DNA from 3 places in the Ferrimonas sp. SCSIO 43195 genome. Region 3 is predicted to be linked to each of the others. Evidence: riboswitches for the same ligand, from Rfam matches in the RefSeq annotation. Region 3 holds a riboswitch; each other region holds the start of a gene.

Region 1 (5,361 bases), 1.5 Mb from region 3:
AACAGGAACTCAATCAGGCGCTGGACCTGGATCTGTTCATCGGCGTTACCGGCTGGGTGTGCGACGAGCGGCGGGGCCAGGAACTGGCACGACTGGTGCCGATGATTCCCGCCGAGCGGCTGTTGCTGGAGACCGATGCCCCCTACCTGTTGCCCCGGGATCTGAGACCCAAACCCAAAAGCCGCCGCAACGAACCGCGATGGTTGCCACACATTGCCAATAAAGTGGCTGAGCTGCGCAACGAATCGCTGGAATCGTTGTCGTACCAGTGCCAATTGAACGCCAAACGCCTGTTTCAAGTGTGATTAAGCTCCTATCCAGAGTGGTAGAGTTTGCTAATATTGTCACCACGAGATCGGCCCAGCCCCGTCGTCCTCCTGTTTGACGGGTAAATTTGGCCATCACCCCCCATTACCAAGGAGCAGCAAGTGACCGTTGTAACCGGACCTTTTTCTCGTCGCCGCATGCGTCGGATGCGTCGTCATGACTTTTCCCGTCGCCTGATGGCCGAGAGCCAGCTGAGCGTCAATGATTTGATCTACCCAGTGTTTGTGCTGGAGGGCAATGCCCGTAAAGAGCAGGTTGAGTCCATGCCCGGCGTCGAGCGTCTGTCCATTGACCTGTTGATCGAGGAAGCCCGTGAGATTGTTGCTCTGGGCATTCCAGCCATCGCGCTGTTCCCGGTGACCCCGCAGGAGATCAAATCTCTGGGCGCCGAAGAAGCCTATAACCCGGATGGCCTGGCTCAGAAAGCGGTTCGAGCCCTGAAGCGGGAGTTCCCAGAGCTGGGTGTGATCACCGACGTGGCACTGGATCCGTTCACCACTCACGGTCAGGACGGCATCATCGATGACGAAGGTTACATCCTCAACGACATCACCACCGAAGTGCTGGTGAAGCAGGCGCTGTCCCATGCCGAAGCCGGTGCCGACGTGGTGGCCCCGTCCGACATGATGGATGGCCGCGTTGGCGCCATTCGCGATGCCCTGGAAGCCGCCGGTCACGTCAACACCCAGATCATGGCCTACTCCGCCAAGTACTCCTCCAGCTACTACGGCCCATTCCGCGATGCGGTCGGCTCCGCCGGTAACCTGAAGGGGGGCAACAAGCACACCTATCAGATGGATCCCGCCAACTCCGATGAGGCCCTGCAGGAAGTGGCCATGGACATCGAAGAGGGTGCCGATATGGTGATGGTGAAGCCGGGCATGCCTTACCTGGACATCGTACGCCGGGTTAAGACCGAGCTGAAGGTCCCCACCTTTGCTTACCAGGTCAGCGGCGAGTACGCCATGCACATGGCTGCCATTCAAAACGGCTGGCTCGACGAGCGTAAGATCATTCTGGAATCCCTGCTATGCTTCAAGCGGGCCGGTGCCGATGGCGTACTGACCTACTTTGCCAAGCGCGTGGCTCAGTGGCTGAACGAAAAGTAACCCCCTGAATCGATTCCATCGAGGCGGCTTCGGCCGCCTTTTTTGTGCTTCTGGGTCGGCTCGCCATCGAGGCAGAAACTGTGACAACGGTCATGATCGGCTTCACAGTTCCGTTACCGCCAGGGCACCTCTTGGCTGAATCTGGGTCAGACTAGCAGGAGACAAACTAAGGTGAGAGAATGATGAAAAAGAGCACGTTGATGGCCATGTTACTGGCCCCGGCCCTGCTGAGCAGCGGCGCCTTTGCCAACTCTGGCTGTGGCTTTGAAGAGGGACAGAAAGGCCCCTTCGCCACCTGCGATCAACCCGATAAACAGGAGGTTATTTTGACCGGTGAACTGGCCATGGCCGACATCATGGACGCCATTCCGGGTTACAGCGATAACTACGCTGACTATGCCCCTCAGCCTCAGTGGCTGGACAAACTGAAAGCAGTCGACACCCCAACCGAGATCGTGGTTATCATAGGCACCTGGTGCCCGGATTGTCACCGTGAAACCCCGCGTTTTGCCAAGATTCTGGAACTGGCCGGCAACGACCACCTGCAGGTGCGTTACATCGGCGTCGATCGCAGCAAGGCGGACCCACAGCACCTGGCCGCCGCCTACGATTTCCAACGGATTCCCACCTTCATCATCCAGCAACAGGGCAAGGAGATCGGTCGCATCATCGAATCGCCGACCACCTCGCTGGAACAGGATCTGGCAGAGATTCTGAAGTAGCGCCCTCAAGGTGCCAACGCCATTAAATTCAATGACTTGGCACCTTAGCCCAACTGTAAATATCTGTTTTAACGCATTCTTTTTTTACACGGTGTCAGCATCGACTCACAGTCGTTCATCTTTGCCATGACATCGACGTAACCTCATGATTTAATCCCTAAGTCGCCGCGGATGACCGAGCCGGTATTCCCGCTTTGTCGCCGCTTATCGACACCATAATAACGACATCACACGATGCATCGCTGACAATGGCAAACCAGCTGCGAAGCTGGGACGCAAAGCCACCGGTCTCTGCTTCACAGAGACAGCGGGGTTTCCAGCGTATCGAGTGGTCCCGGTGGCCACTCGGCGTTCGCCAGCGCCAGCGTTTGAAATAGGTTCAACCATTAGGGATGGTAGACTATGCACTTCAGACGCCACCTGCTGGCCATATCCATGGCCGCAGCATTAACCCAACTCGCCGCCTGCGGCGGTTCCTCCTCATCCACCCCGACGCCCACCCCGGAGCCACCGGCACCGGAGCCGACTCAGAGCTTGTCCGGTACCACCGCCGATGGTTACCTGGTTAACGCTCAGGTGTGCCTGGATCTCAACAGCAACGGCGAATGCGATGCCGATGAGCCCAGCACCCTGACCCAGGCCGGAGGCCAGTACAGTTTCTCGAATCTGGATGCCGCTCTGGATCTGAGCCAGGTGCAGATGCTGGTGAAGGTGATCGCCGGCCAGACCGAGGATGAAGACAACCCAGGTGTGGTACTGCCCCAGAGCTACACCATGACGGCACCGGCCGGTGTGGTGGAGTTTGTCAGCCCCCTGACCACCCTGCTCGCCTCCGAGATGGACAGGGCCGGTGTGGACCAGGAGACCGCAGCGGCAGCCCTGGAGCAGACTCTGGGTATTCTGGGCTCTGATCTGAGCCTGGTGGAAGATTACATTGTCGGCAAACAGCAGCCGGCCAATGGCAACGGCTACAAACGGCTGCACCGGGTAGCCCAGGTCGTCGCCCGTGTCACTGCCAAGACAAAACATGCCGTAGAGCAGAACGGCGGCACCGGCGGTGATGCCGAAGACAACGAAGTGGCCGATGCCATCGCCGAAACCCTGACCGAAAACCTGGAGCAGCTGGTAAACCGGGTGGATGAGGCGGAAGCCAATGGTCAGGAGCCCGATGCCGACACCATCGCCGACGAAGTTGCCAATGAGCTGCCCCTCGCCCCCGAAGACGTTCAGGACAGAGTCGAGCGCAAACGTGAACGCGGCGACCTCGAGGAGGCCAGCCTGCTGACCCTGCTCGAGTCCGAAGGGGGCATGTTTGAACTGGATGGCCACTCCGACGTGTTCTTCGACTCCAGCACCAACCAGTGCATCAAGGAGCGCGAACTGGGCTATCAGCAGATTCAGAAGGTTGAGTCCCTGATCACCTTTAACCGCTTCCGTTACGACGGTCCCGATGTCGGCTTTATCGAGATCACCGAAGAGGAAGATCGCGACATGCTGGTGTGGAAACAGCAAGCCTGGTCCGAGATGAGCGATCAGGTGGAGGTTGTCTCCCAGGAGGAGGATGGCTCGGTCATCATCAGCTCCGATATGGATGGCCGCCAGCAGGTCTGGGCTCAGCAGCTGGATCTCTCCGACCTGAAACTGAAGCGCTACGCCAAGGGTGAGCACGAGTGGAAATCACTGTTCAGTGGCAATCAACTCTTCCCCGAGGGCGCCAGCGGTTACCAGATGACCTTCAAGCAGCTTGAGAGTCGCGCCATGCTGCCCTACCGGGCTGAGTGTGACGCCTCGGTTCAATGGTGCAACCAGGTGGTTCTGCCGACGGGTCCGGTTCAGACCCTGGCCGAACTGATGAATGACGCCAGCACCGAAGCACCCAAGCTGGTCTACATCGGTGGTGACGATGACACCAGCCTGGCCGTCGCCCTGCAGGGCGACATTGAGGAGGACCAGGGTAAGGTACACCTCTATGTGGTCGAACACGATGAGTGCGATGACAACGGCTGTGCTGCTCCCGAGCTGAAAGAAAACGCCGATGCCAGCTGGACCAAGACGCCCATGGGCCTGGTGCTGAACCTGCCCGAGTGGGGCCACTCCTTCACCCATCGCCGCCGCGCCCAGCCTCTTCTGACCGAGTATGAAGGTGCGGTGCGCCATGGCTTCGTTCTCGGAGAGGGACTGACCCGCAGCGATCAGTGGGGCTTCAACGAGGTCGCTATGGATGCCTTCCTGGCCAACCTGGGTACGCCTGAGCTGCGCGAAGTGGAAGATGCCGGGGAGTGTGGCTTCGATCCGGACAACGGTCAGGATCCCGGTGACGGCACCGAGCCCGGCGACGGCGACGACAAGCCCGAGCTGCCACAGTTGATCGCCGATGACGCGGCCACCGCCGCGTTGGCCGGTAAACAGTACCTGGCCGTAGATGCGGAATTCCAGGCTCTGATCCAGCTGAACGAACAGGGTCGGGTCATGGCCTGGGTCGAAGAGCAGGATGACGAGGGCATGGAGCGGGAAACCCTGTATGGAAAATGGCTGATTGATGCCGAACACCGGCTGTTACTGCAATTTGATGCCGATGACTGGGTACTGATGCAGTTGCCTGCGGAAGGGCTGGGCGGCGACGTGATGAAGGTGTTCGAGCAGGACGGCGATAAACAGCTGGAGTACGCTATGCAGTTAGTTCGCCCGTTGAGCCTGGATGGTTTCGCCACTTCACTGACATTCCGACTGACCGACGAGGACGAAAACGGCTGCGCCATGGATCTGCATCTGGATGCGTTCGATACCGGCCTAGAAGGCAGTGGCTGGGTCGATATGAGCCTGTGTAGCGAAACCGGCGACGGCACCGTCCCGGCTAACCAGGAGTTCCTGTGGGCCCAGACTGAAGCCGGACTGAAGGTTGAGATGGTGCCCTCCAGCGATGCCATGGCTCCGGAATCTCACCTGCTGTACTGGTTTGGCTCGCAAACCACAGAGCGGGTGTTGAGCCGCAGCACCACCATGCTGGCCGATGGCACTGCCGAGGAAGGGTCGTTAGACACCTTCCGCTTCGAGCTGCTGCCCTAACCCCCCGGGGGCCGCTCCTTGCGGGCGGCCCCTGCTTAACGCTTCGGCAGCCAGCTCCGCTGGCACAACCGCATAAAAAAGGGCGCCTGAGCGCCCTGTTGAATTACTTGGCCACGTTCCCCGCGACGTTGATGGCA
Region 2 (5,361 bases), 1.4 Mb from region 3:
CGATTCCCTTCCACCCCTACTACACCGTGAAGGACATCATGGGAGTGGCCGGATTCCTGATCATCTTCTGTTATGTGCTGTTCTTTATGCCAGAGGGCGGGGGTTACTTCCTGGAGCGGCCAAACTTCGAAGCGGCCAACCCGCTGAAGACGCCGGAACACATCGCGCCAGTGTGGTACTTCACCCCGTTCTACGCCATTTTGCGCGCCATCCCGGACAAGCTGCTGGGTGTGGTCGGCATGGGCGCGGCCATCGGCGTGCTGTTTGTGCTGCCATGGCTGGACCGCTGTAAGGTGAAGTCCATCCGCTACCGCAGCATGCTGCACAAGGTGAACCTGTCACAGTTTGTGGTCTGCTTCATCGTTCTGGGTTACCTGGGTGCCGTACCGGCCACTCCGACCCTGACCCTGTTGGCACGCATCTGTACCCTGGGTTACTTCGGCTTCTTCGTACTGCTGTTTGTGTACAGCAAGAACGAGAAGTGCAAACCGGTTCCAGAAAGGGTGACAGGCTAATGAAAAAGTTAATCGCAGTAATGATGGCTTGCCTGCCGGCTCTGGTGTTTGCCGCCGGCGGCAACAATGAACACGTGGTCAGTGCCAACATTGATCTGACTGACAAAGCGTCGCTCAAGCGCGGTGCTCAGGCATTCATGGATAACTGCAGTGGCTGTCACAGCCTGCAGTACCAGCGTTACCAGCGCATTGCCGATGATCTGGAGATGACCGAAGAGGAGGTCGGAAACCTGATTCTGAGCGATGCCAAGATTGGTGAGCAGATCAAGTCGGCCATGAGTACCGACAATGGTGCCACCTGGTTTGGTGCGCCGCCGCCGGATCTGACCCTGGAAGCGCGGCTGAAGAGCCCGGACTGGATCTACTCCTACCTGAAGGCGTTCTATGTGGATGAAAGCCGTCCCTTCGGCGTCAACAACCTGGTGTTCCCGGCGGTGGGCATGCCCCATGTCCTGGAAGGACTGCAAGGGACACCGGTGTTGCAGGAAGACGGTACCATCGTCGCCAGCGGCGGCCAGATGAATGCCGAAGAGTATGATCAGTACGTTCTGGATATCACCAATTTCCTGGCCTATACCGGTGAGCCGGTCAAGCTGGAACGTGAACGTATTGGTAAATGGGTACTGGCTTTCCTGGCCTTCTTCTTCGTGATTGCGTTTTTCTTGAAGAAGGAATATTGGCGAGATGTACACTAATCGCCAATAACAGGTTACAATCTACCTCTTGCGCATTTGGGGGCATTCTTGCCCCCAAATGTTTTATCGTTTCTGAGTGAGTTTGGAGGATGTCGATGGCTGTTGCTGCCAATAAACGCTCTGTAATGGCGCTGTATTCCGGTGCTAGTGATCTCTATAGCCACCAAGTACGCATTGTCTTGGCGGAGAAGGGCGTCGGTGTCGAGGTAATCCAGGTTGATCCAAACCAGCTACCGGAAGACTTAGCAGAGCTCAACCCATACAACAGCGTTCCGACCCTGATCGATCGTGAATTGGTGCTGTACAACTCCCGTATCATTATGGAGTACCTGGATGAGCGTTTCCCTCATCCGCCGTTGATGCCTGTGTATCCGGTATCCCGTGGTCAAAGCCGTCTGATGATGTACCGCATCCAGAATGACTGGTATGCATTGGCCGAACGCATTATGCGTGGTGAGAAAGCCGATGCGGCTCGTAAGCAGCTGACCGAAAGCATTCTGGGCCTGAGCCCGGTATTTGCGGAAACCCCTTACTTCATGAGCGAAGAGTTCACCCTGGTAGATTGCTACCTGGCAGCCCTGTTCTGGCGCCTGCCTCAGCTGGGCATCGAAGTGGCCGGCCGTGGCAGCAATGAAGTGAAAGCCTACATGACCCGCATCTTCGAGCGTGAGTCCTTTAAGGCATCGCTGACCGAAGCCGAGCGCGAGCTGCGCATCGGTGTCTGAGGTAGAGCACAGCCTGTCACCCCAACGCCCCTACCTGTTGCGGGCGCTGTATGAGTGGCTGGTTGATAATGATCTGACCCCTCACCTGGCGGTCAATGCCGAGTTACCCGGCGTCCGGGTACCGACTCAGTATGTGCAGGATGGCCAGATTGTGCTGAACATAGCTCCCCATGCGGTGGGCAATCTGCAGATGGGCAATGACGACGTCCGCTTTAATGCCCGTTTTGGCGGTCAGCCACAGGCCATTGTGGTCCCCCTGTATGCCTGTGAGGCTATCTATGCCCGGGAAAATGGCGCCGGAACCCTGTTTCCGCCTGAACCGAGCTATGAGCTGCAACTGGAGCAGCAGCAGGATGACACCACTGCGCCTGAGGCTGTCGACTCGCAGGACAGTCGTCCCGAGCCGGGGCGACCCACTCTCAGGGTCATCAAGTAAGCATTCGATGATTGAAAAGCCGGAGCCTATGCTCCGGTTTTTTTTGCTTTGTCCGCGGAAAATCGTTCGGATTTAATGAAGCCTGCATTGCGCCTGAGCTTCTTTGCCCAGTCTTGGTTACAAAAAAGCGATTTCCCCAATATCGCCCATGTGATCGCGATCACGTTTTTGGCCTTTGATACTCAAGTTTTTGCATTTTGCGACGGTGTCGAGCTTGCTGCTCCGACCATCGATAAAATTGGCGTCAGAACAATTGATTGTAGAAAGCTTCTGAAAATTGGTGGCTCAGCCGGCAACCTTAATTCCAATCTGAAGTGTAATTAATGAAGATCATTTTTTGCTCTATATCAGTAAATTAATTTCTTCAAGGGGGGGGTTTTGAGCTGTTTGTCTAAAAAATGGGCCTTGAGTATTCTCTTCCCACTTCGTTATTCGGTGTCCGCGCCATTCGCAGCGGCATCGGGTGTGTTTAGACAGCAGACAAAGGCAAAACCAGTGAGAGCTGGCGACGCAAAATCTCCGGTCTTAAGGCGTACGCCAAAGATAGCGGGATTACCTCATGTCGTATGTGGTGTATTGAGGGAACAACGGTGCCGGGCTTATGGCCTGGTGTACTGACCAACCGTCGCGTGAAATTGTCTGCCGATTTAGGAGCATTAGATGTCAAATCGGCATTTTCAGCTGGGCCCCAATGGCCTGGTAACACTGAAGACCCTGTTTTCAGTCACCCTGTTAGCGGTCACCCTGAGCGGGTGTGGGGGCGGATCATCGGATCCGTCGCCGGACCCGGATCCGCCGCCGGTCATTCCGGACCCGGATCCTGAGCCGGACCCAGATCCGGACCCGGACCCGGACCCAGACCCAGACCCAGACCCAGATCCGGACCCAGATCCAGACCCGGACCCGGACCCAGACCCGGATCCAGACCCGGACCCGGATCCAGACCCAGAGCCGGATCCAGACCCGGAAGTGGGGGTGATTCTGAGCTCCGATGCGGTGGTGTTTAATGGTCAGAATGCCTATGGCGAGATTGCCGATTGGCGTGCCGACGGCGATTTTCGCGTCGTGGCCTGGCTGGACGAGATTGCGGTTGAGGCCGGTGCCAAAACCATGCTGTTGTCCTCCGCCGCCAATGGCGATTATCTGGCCTTTACCCACAACAGCGTCGAAGGTCGCTGGAACGGTCAGACGGTGTCTGTCGGCGGGCAACTGGCGTTTGATCAGAGCCGCTACGTAGAGATCACCGTCGCCAATGGCAACCTGACTGCCTCGGATGGCAGTGCCAGCGCCACCACCAGCAACGGTGCGGTAAGCCCGACGGCGGTGACATACAACTGGTTGTATCGTCAGCAGGATCAGTATTCTCAAGGGGCGTTGCAGTCACTGGCGTTGATCGACCTGGATAACAACGATCACTCCCGCGCCCTGAGCTTTGACCAGGACAAAGGCGTGGTGGCCTCCGGAGCGGGCGCCAACGGTACGCATCTGCTGATGAACGTGGCGGCGTCGGACTGGCGAGCCATTGAGTCGAACGTCAAGGCGCCGATGCCGCACCTGGCGAGCCAGGCGGAGTGGGATGCCCGCTTCGAACAGATGTACCCTAACCAGCGTCCGGTCATGAATGAGACCAAGGGCAACGACAACCTGGTGTACGCCTGGGAAGGGCATTACTGGCTGCGGGCTTACGTGCGCATGGCTAAGACCTATGGGGACAGCAAGTACCTGGACTACGCGGTTGAGCTGGCGGATCACATGCTGTATTACACCGACGAACAGCGGGTAGAGCGGGGTGAGCTGAACATCTTCAATGAGCCTTACCATGAGTTGGCGCCGAAGTTGTATCTGACCACGCCCGGGTTACCGGTTCCCGGATGGCGACGCCCCTATAATGGTGGCTGGCGCAATGAGGCACTGACCGACGGCATGATCCTCAATGCCATTATGCGGCTGGCGGATCACATTAAGAGTGACAACCTGACCGCCTATATGGCCAAGGCCGACAGTTACATCGAACGGGCGAAAGTGATTGTACGGGCACACGACACCTCATTCAGCACCACCAAGAATGCGGCGATTCAGGGCTCCTACTTTTACGTCAACCCGGATAATGCCGATACCGGTGACAGTGGTTTGTACTCCAACCCTCTGCCGTTTAACCACAACATGACCCTGGGTGTGGCGATGATCTACCTTAACAAGTGGACCAACGACAGCGGTGACCTCGGTCAGAAGGCCAATGAGATCCTGGGCTTCTATATGGATAACCTCAAGGCGGACAGCAACAACGTCTGTACCTGGGATTATCAATACAAGGCCGACGGCAGTGGCAAGATGGAAGACTTTAACCACGCCCACCTGGACGTAGGCTTCATGGTTCTGGCCCGCCAGGAAGGGATGTTGGACAGCGACCAGCCGCTGACCTGCCTGGCCAACACCATGGTCAGCAATGTGTTCGTGGCGCCGGCCATGGCCAGTTTTGGTGTCGATGGCACTGGCTTGAGTTCAACCTGGGATCAGGTGGCCGTAGGCTATGACTGGATTGATCTGCAGGCGTACGATGCCCGCATCGGAGACATCAGTGATCACATCCTGCGTCACTACGGTGCGCCGAACTGGTACCGGCCGTATCTGGCATCTGCCAATACCCTGTACTGGAACAACCAGTAACCCTCAGGGTTGTTGGAAAACGGATTGGCTGTCTTCGGGCAGCCTTTTTGTTTTTTTGCTCAGTTAATGACTCTGATTACCTCGGTTAAGCCGCCGCTGATTACGGGTTAACTAGTTAAAAAATAAGTGTAAGAACCCCATTCTGACGGGATTTGACGCCGATCGCCTCACCTTGACAATACTCGCTTTGTGTCCATAAACTTGGTAGCTTGTGGGAAAAAGTGGTTATTTGTGGGATGAAGTCGTCCGATTGAATTTAACAGGGATGGGATAGCTTTTGTTTAGAGGCGCCAGCAGCATCTCTCTCGATGCCAAAGGCCGGA
Region 3 (5,361 bases):
GAGGCGCTACTCAGCGGGGTGCCGATTCTGCATTCCACCAATACCGGCATCGATGGCTTCCTTGATGACATTCCCGCCCGAGTGATGGCCGACCCACTCGACGTCGAAGCGATCCGCACCGCGCTCGATTCCCTGCTGCGCAACCAGCATGGCTTTCGTCAATGGCTGCTGGCCAACCATCAACACATCGTCTGCCGATTCTCACGAGACCGGTACATCGATGCCTACAACCAACAATTCCAATTGCTGGCGCCGCGGCCACAGGACCGCGATGACGGTCCCCGAAGCGCCAGTCAGTCTCCGGAGCCAAGGCGGCTTAAGTGAGCGCGGAACCCAAACAGGTCTTTGGCCGCCCGCAAACCGGCATAAGCCAGGATGACCAAGGCATGCCATTGAGTGAGCTGCTGCCAGCTTAAGCCGCCGCTGATCGCCACGGCGCCCAAAAGCAAAACCAAAATCAACAGATTGAACAAGTGATTGGGCATCCCTTTACGGGAGCCACCAAAGCGATACACCACGTAGGGAATCCACTTAGCCAAACCATGAGACACACAGAACAGCACTCCGACGATGGAGGTGGAGAACAGCACCAGGTACCCGGCCGTTCTGGCCAGTTGCAGTATCAGCATCGGCACCACCCTGCCGGTCTCCCTGATGCGATTAAACCAGGCAAACACACACCGGACCACCACTAAAAAGGCCACAAACACGGCCCATACCAGCAGGGTCGCCTGTGCCCCTTGCAGCGCAAACGCCTCAGGCAACCAACTGCTTCCCTGAGCCGCCAGCCAAGCCGGGAACACCGCCAGGACCAGTGCCCACATCCAGGCAAACCAGGGCCGAAACCCGCCCGCCAGCAAACGGTAGTTGTCACTGACCTTGGGCTTGTCTTCGTAGCGCAGCCCCAGGCGGTCGTTCTCAAAGTACCCCACTTCATAGGCACAAAAATAGGCCAGGACAAAACCCAGTAAGCACGCCGCGGTCTGCCAGGGATAAGGATTGGCGATGGCGAACACCAGCAGCAGGGTCAGGTAGTCATGCCCCAGTATCGCCCGAGTGAAATAGCTTTCAGTGGGCCGTTTCACTTTTTTGAGGTACACGAACGGCAGCATGGGGTCCAGCCCCGCCCTCTGCGCCACCGACTCTGGCCACTGCACCCAAATGCCGACGGAACAGCTCTCCAGCAGATCGCGATCCAGCAGGCTGTCGGTAACGCAAGCACTGCGCCGCACCGTTTCCCGACCGAGGGCTTCGATGGCCATCGCCCCCTTACCTTTAATGCGCAACTCGATGGCCGACCCCAGTTTCGAGGACACCACCAAAGGCCACTCGCAGCCCATGGCATCCAACAGCGGCGCCAGAATGAAATCGAAGCCATAACTCAACAGGTAGATGGGATTGTCGCGACTGAGCAGCAGGTCGTACAGCTCCCTGTTGAGGTAGCGACCACCGACTTCGGCCGCCTGTTTCTGCCACTGTCTTTTAGCCCACGGCGCCACAAACAGCACCACCTTGATGCGAATCAGGTCCCGGTAATGACGCTGTTCCTGGCCTCCAATCCAACGCCAGGGCCTCAGCAGATCCAGCAGTTGCAGGACAATCGAAATCAGCAGTTTCGGCGCCACCGAGGCAAGAAACAGCTCGGTGCTGTTACGCAGCCACAGCGTGTCATCGAAGTCCACCAGCAACGGCGTTGAATCAGGAAGCTGGGCCAGATTCTGCAAAGCCTGCTCCGGGGTCTGGCGGTAGTCTTCTCCGCTGCGCTTCTTCTCCCGAAACTCATCCAACCCCAGCACCTGATTATTCGTAACATCCTTAGTCATCCTGATTGATCCCTGCAATCCAATGAATTCCGGGCCGAAAACAGCCAAAAGAATACCTGTAAGTGTAGAGGGGCGTGGTCACCTTAGCCACGTCAGATCCGTAAACGGCCTACCTGACACGGTCAGCAGAAAAATAAAAGGGCTTTTTTAGAGAAATTATCATCGTTTAAATAATGAGCAACAGCAATTGAACATGGCTCACAGAAACTGAAAGTGGCATAGCAAATATCAAAAAAATAACCTTTGAGGATGTTGCTGTTTTAGCAGTACATAATATCGAAATGACAACCAATGGCCGCTGAATATAAAAAAGATCGGTTGTTTTATGATCAACCATTGGGCATTCTTGCCGCGGGCTCAGCTTATTCAAGACTGCGCCGAGTCAACAAGGTTAATGTTGTGTTAACCAATGTAATTTGAACTACGACAGCAGACAAAGGCAAACTTAACGAAAGTTAAGGACGCAATATCTCCGGTCTAAAGGCTTCGGCCAATGATAGCGGGATTACCTCATGTCAGTGGTGAACTGTTCGCATTAACTCTATGAAATAATTGAGGGTTTAATAATGCACTATAAAACAACGCCACAGCAGGGCCGAGATTGTCTGCCGATTTATGAGGCTTTTCATGAACCATCGGCATCACTTTTTGGGATCAATTTGGAGAAAGCAGGAGCGACGATCGCCATTCCTGATATTTCTATCCGTTATTCTAATTTCTTTCAGCTTTGGCGGCCAAGCTTCCAATGCCGTTGCGTTCAACGGAAAAAACGCTTACGCCGAATTTGACTCCTGGAAACCCAGCGGTCACTTCAAGGTCATTGCCTGGTTAGGCCAGGTTGATTCCAACTCAGAAAACAGAACAATTCTCCTGAGTGAACCCCAATCCACAGATTTTCTCTCTTTTACCCACCGAAATGTACAGGGTAAATGGGGATCCCAGTATCCGGGGATCTGGGGCCAGTTTCAGTTCAATGACACCCGCTATATTGAAATTGAAGTCCAACAGGGCAAACTGACTGCCACCGATGGTCAGGTCACCCGTTCGGTTCAGAACAGTGCCATCGATCCGACCTCCGTTGACTATCAGTGGTTGTTTCGCCGCGGTAAAACCGATTACTCAGAAGGCGGCATTCAAGGCCTGGCTCTGATCGATCTCGGCAATGCCGGCAACTCCCGCGCTTATGCCTTCGACAGCAGCCGAGGCATGGTCGAAGTCGGCGGCAGCGCCTCGTCCTCGGCATTGAAAAAACTGTCTAAGAATGCATGGTTTACCGGACCTCACAGCATTGAAAACCCGGCACCCGATCACTTCGATGACGCTCAGTGGAATGCCGCCTTTGGTAATGCGCCGGTGGATCCTGTCGACCCGGTTGACCCGGTTGACCCTGTCGACCCGGTTGACCCTGTCGACCCGGTTGACCCTGTCGACCCCGTTGACCCCGTTGACCCTGTTGACCCCGTTGACCCCGTTGACCCCGTTGACCCCGTTGACCCCGTTGACCCCGTTGACCCAGCGCAAAGCTACGCCGTCAATTTTAACGGCAGCAACAGCTACGCCGAAATTGCCCCCTGGCAGCCACAAGGCAAATTCCGCGTGCTCGCCTACCTGACCGGCATGGACGCAGCTCCAGATCAGCGCAACATCCTGATGAGTGCGTCTGACACTACCGAATTTCTGTCTTTCACCCACTCTGCGGTTCAGGGCCACTGGGACAACCAGTACCCTGGGGTGTGGGGCAAATTTGATTTTAATGCCAGTGGCCTGGTCGACATCACTGTCGATTACGGCAGCATGACCATCAGCGATGGTCGCATCACTCAATCGGTCTACAACAGCGCCATTAACCCCAGCTCTGTGGGATATGATCTGTTGTTCCGTCGGGGCAGCAGCGACTTTTCTCAGGCCGGCCTGCAAGGCCTGGTTCTGATGGACCTGGCCAATAGCAGCAACTCACGAGCCTATGGCGTCAGCCCGGATCAAGGGCTGGTGGAAGTCGGCGACAGCAGCGGTGCCACCAAGCTGTTCGGCATCGACAGCAGCGATTATGGCCAGGGTGTCCACGTTATCACCAACCCGGACAGCAGCGTCTTCAGTGACGACGAATGGAATGCCGTATTTGGCACCGATGCGCCTGTGGACCCGGTAGACCCGGTAGACCCCGTCGACCCAGTAGACCCCGTTGACCCCGTTGACCCAGTCGATCCGGTAGACCCTGTCGACCCAGTAGACCCTGTCGACCCAGTAGACCCAGTAGACCCCGTCGATCCTGTAGACCCCGTCGATCCTGTCAGCAACCAGGCCGTGCGTTTTGACGGCAACGGCAGCTACGCCCAAATTGCCCCGTGGAAACCGCAAGGCAAATTCAAGGTCATCGCCTGGCTGGCCGAGGTCGACGCGGACGCCGGTAACCGAACCACCTTGATGAGCTCGTCTCAAACTTCCGACTTCATCGGCTTTACCCATCACAACGTGCAGGGCAAGTGGGGCAGTGACTATCCTGGTGTCTGGGGCAAGTTTGATTTTGCCGCCAGCCATTACCTGGAAGTCACCGTTGAGCACGGCAAGCTGACCGCCTTCGACGGCACCAATTCCGGCTCGGTGAACGCCAGCAGCATCGACCCGACCTCGGTCAGCTTTGACTGGCTGTACCGCCGCGGCAACGGCTACTCCAAAGGCGCGCTGCAGGCACTGACCCTGATCGATTACGCCAACCCGAATAATTCGCGCTCCTACGCCTTTGATCCTGAGCGCGGCATTGTCGAAGTGGGCGGAGACAGCGGCCACAATCAACTGCACCAGATCGATAGTGGCGACTGGGTTCAAGCCCAGCACACCGTCACCAACCCGGATCCCCAGCACTTCCCTCAGGACCAGTGGGACGCCGTGTACGGCTCCGACTCTGGCCCGGTCGACCCCGTTGATCCGGTGGACCCCGTTGATCCGGTAGACCCGGTCGATCCGGTAGACCCGGTTGATCCAGTAGACCCTGTTGATCCGGTGGACCCGGTCGATCCCGTTGACCCGGTAGACCCTCCTCAGGGAGGCCCGCTGCTGGGCAACGACGCTCGAGCCATTCGCTTCAACGGCAGCAATGCATACCTGACGTTTTCCCCTTGGAAGGCGCAGTCTGAGCACCGCATCATTGGCTGGTTCTCGGCACTGGACAGCAACCCGGATGCCCTGACCTATGTGGCCAGTACCGCCAATCAAAGCAGCTTTATCGCCGTCTCTCATCGCTCGGTGATTGCCCGCTTCAACGGCAGCGAGGTGCGACTGGAAAACCGCTTTGCCTTTAACCAGACCGGCTACGTCGAAGTCAGCATCAGCAATGGTCGCCTGACCGCCTCCGATGGTCAAAGCAGCGCCAGCATCAGCAGTGGTGCCATTAGCGCCATCAGCTACGACCAGGCCCTGCGCTTCGGCAATGACTACAGCGCCGCCACTTTGCAGGCACTGGCACTGATCGACCTGGGTAACGACAACCAGGTTCGCGGCTACACCTTCAATGATCAGCACCAGATCATCGAGTCCGGTG

The links. A riboswitch is a leader RNA that binds a small molecule or an ion and turns the genes downstream of it on or off. The one in region 3 is predicted to bind cyclic di-GMP.
Region 1: linked by a shared signal. The riboswitch ahead of J8Z22_RS20620 (hypothetical protein) and the one ahead of J8Z22_RS13605 (hypothetical protein) in region 3 are both predicted to bind cyclic di-GMP.
Region 2: linked by a shared signal. The riboswitch ahead of J8Z22_RS19925 (hypothetical protein) and the one ahead of J8Z22_RS13605 (hypothetical protein) in region 3 are both predicted to bind cyclic di-GMP.

What each region holds. Positions count from the first base shown of each region.
Region 1 covers NZ_CP072679.1:4,456,145-4,461,505, forward strand. Annotated here, with positions in the region: gene J8Z22_RS20605 (TatD family hydrolase) at 1-305, shown strand, start outside; gene hemB (porphobilinogen synthase) at 465-1,436, shown strand; gene J8Z22_RS20615 (thioredoxin family protein) at 1,616-2,158, shown strand; cyclic di-GMP riboswitch class I at 2,399-2,479, shown strand; gene J8Z22_RS20620 (hypothetical protein) at 2,561-5,224, shown strand; gene J8Z22_RS20625 (CoA-disulfide reductase) at 5,328-5,361, opposite strand, start outside.
Region 2 covers NZ_CP072679.1:4,318,894-4,324,254, reverse strand. Annotated here, with positions in the region: gene J8Z22_RS19950 (cytochrome bc complex cytochrome b subunit) at 1-515, shown strand, start outside; gene J8Z22_RS19945 (cytochrome c1) at 515-1,210, shown strand; gene sspA (stringent starvation protein SspA) at 1,306-1,935, shown strand; gene J8Z22_RS19935 (ClpXP protease specificity-enhancing factor) at 1,928-2,371, shown strand; gene J8Z22_RS19930 (hypothetical protein) at 2,447-2,695, shown strand; cyclic di-GMP riboswitch class I at 2,847-2,931, shown strand; gene J8Z22_RS19925 (hypothetical protein) at 3,032-5,038, shown strand; gene mraZ (division/cell wall cluster transcriptional repressor MraZ) at 5,316-5,361, shown strand, end outside.
Region 3 covers NZ_CP072679.1:2,927,051-2,932,411, forward strand. Annotated here, with positions in the region: gene J8Z22_RS13595 (glycosyltransferase) at 1-324, shown strand, start outside; gene J8Z22_RS13600 (haloacid dehalogenase-like hydrolase) at 294-1,823, opposite strand; cyclic di-GMP riboswitch class I at 2,252-2,336, shown strand; gene J8Z22_RS13605 (hypothetical protein) at 2,451-5,361, shown strand, end outside.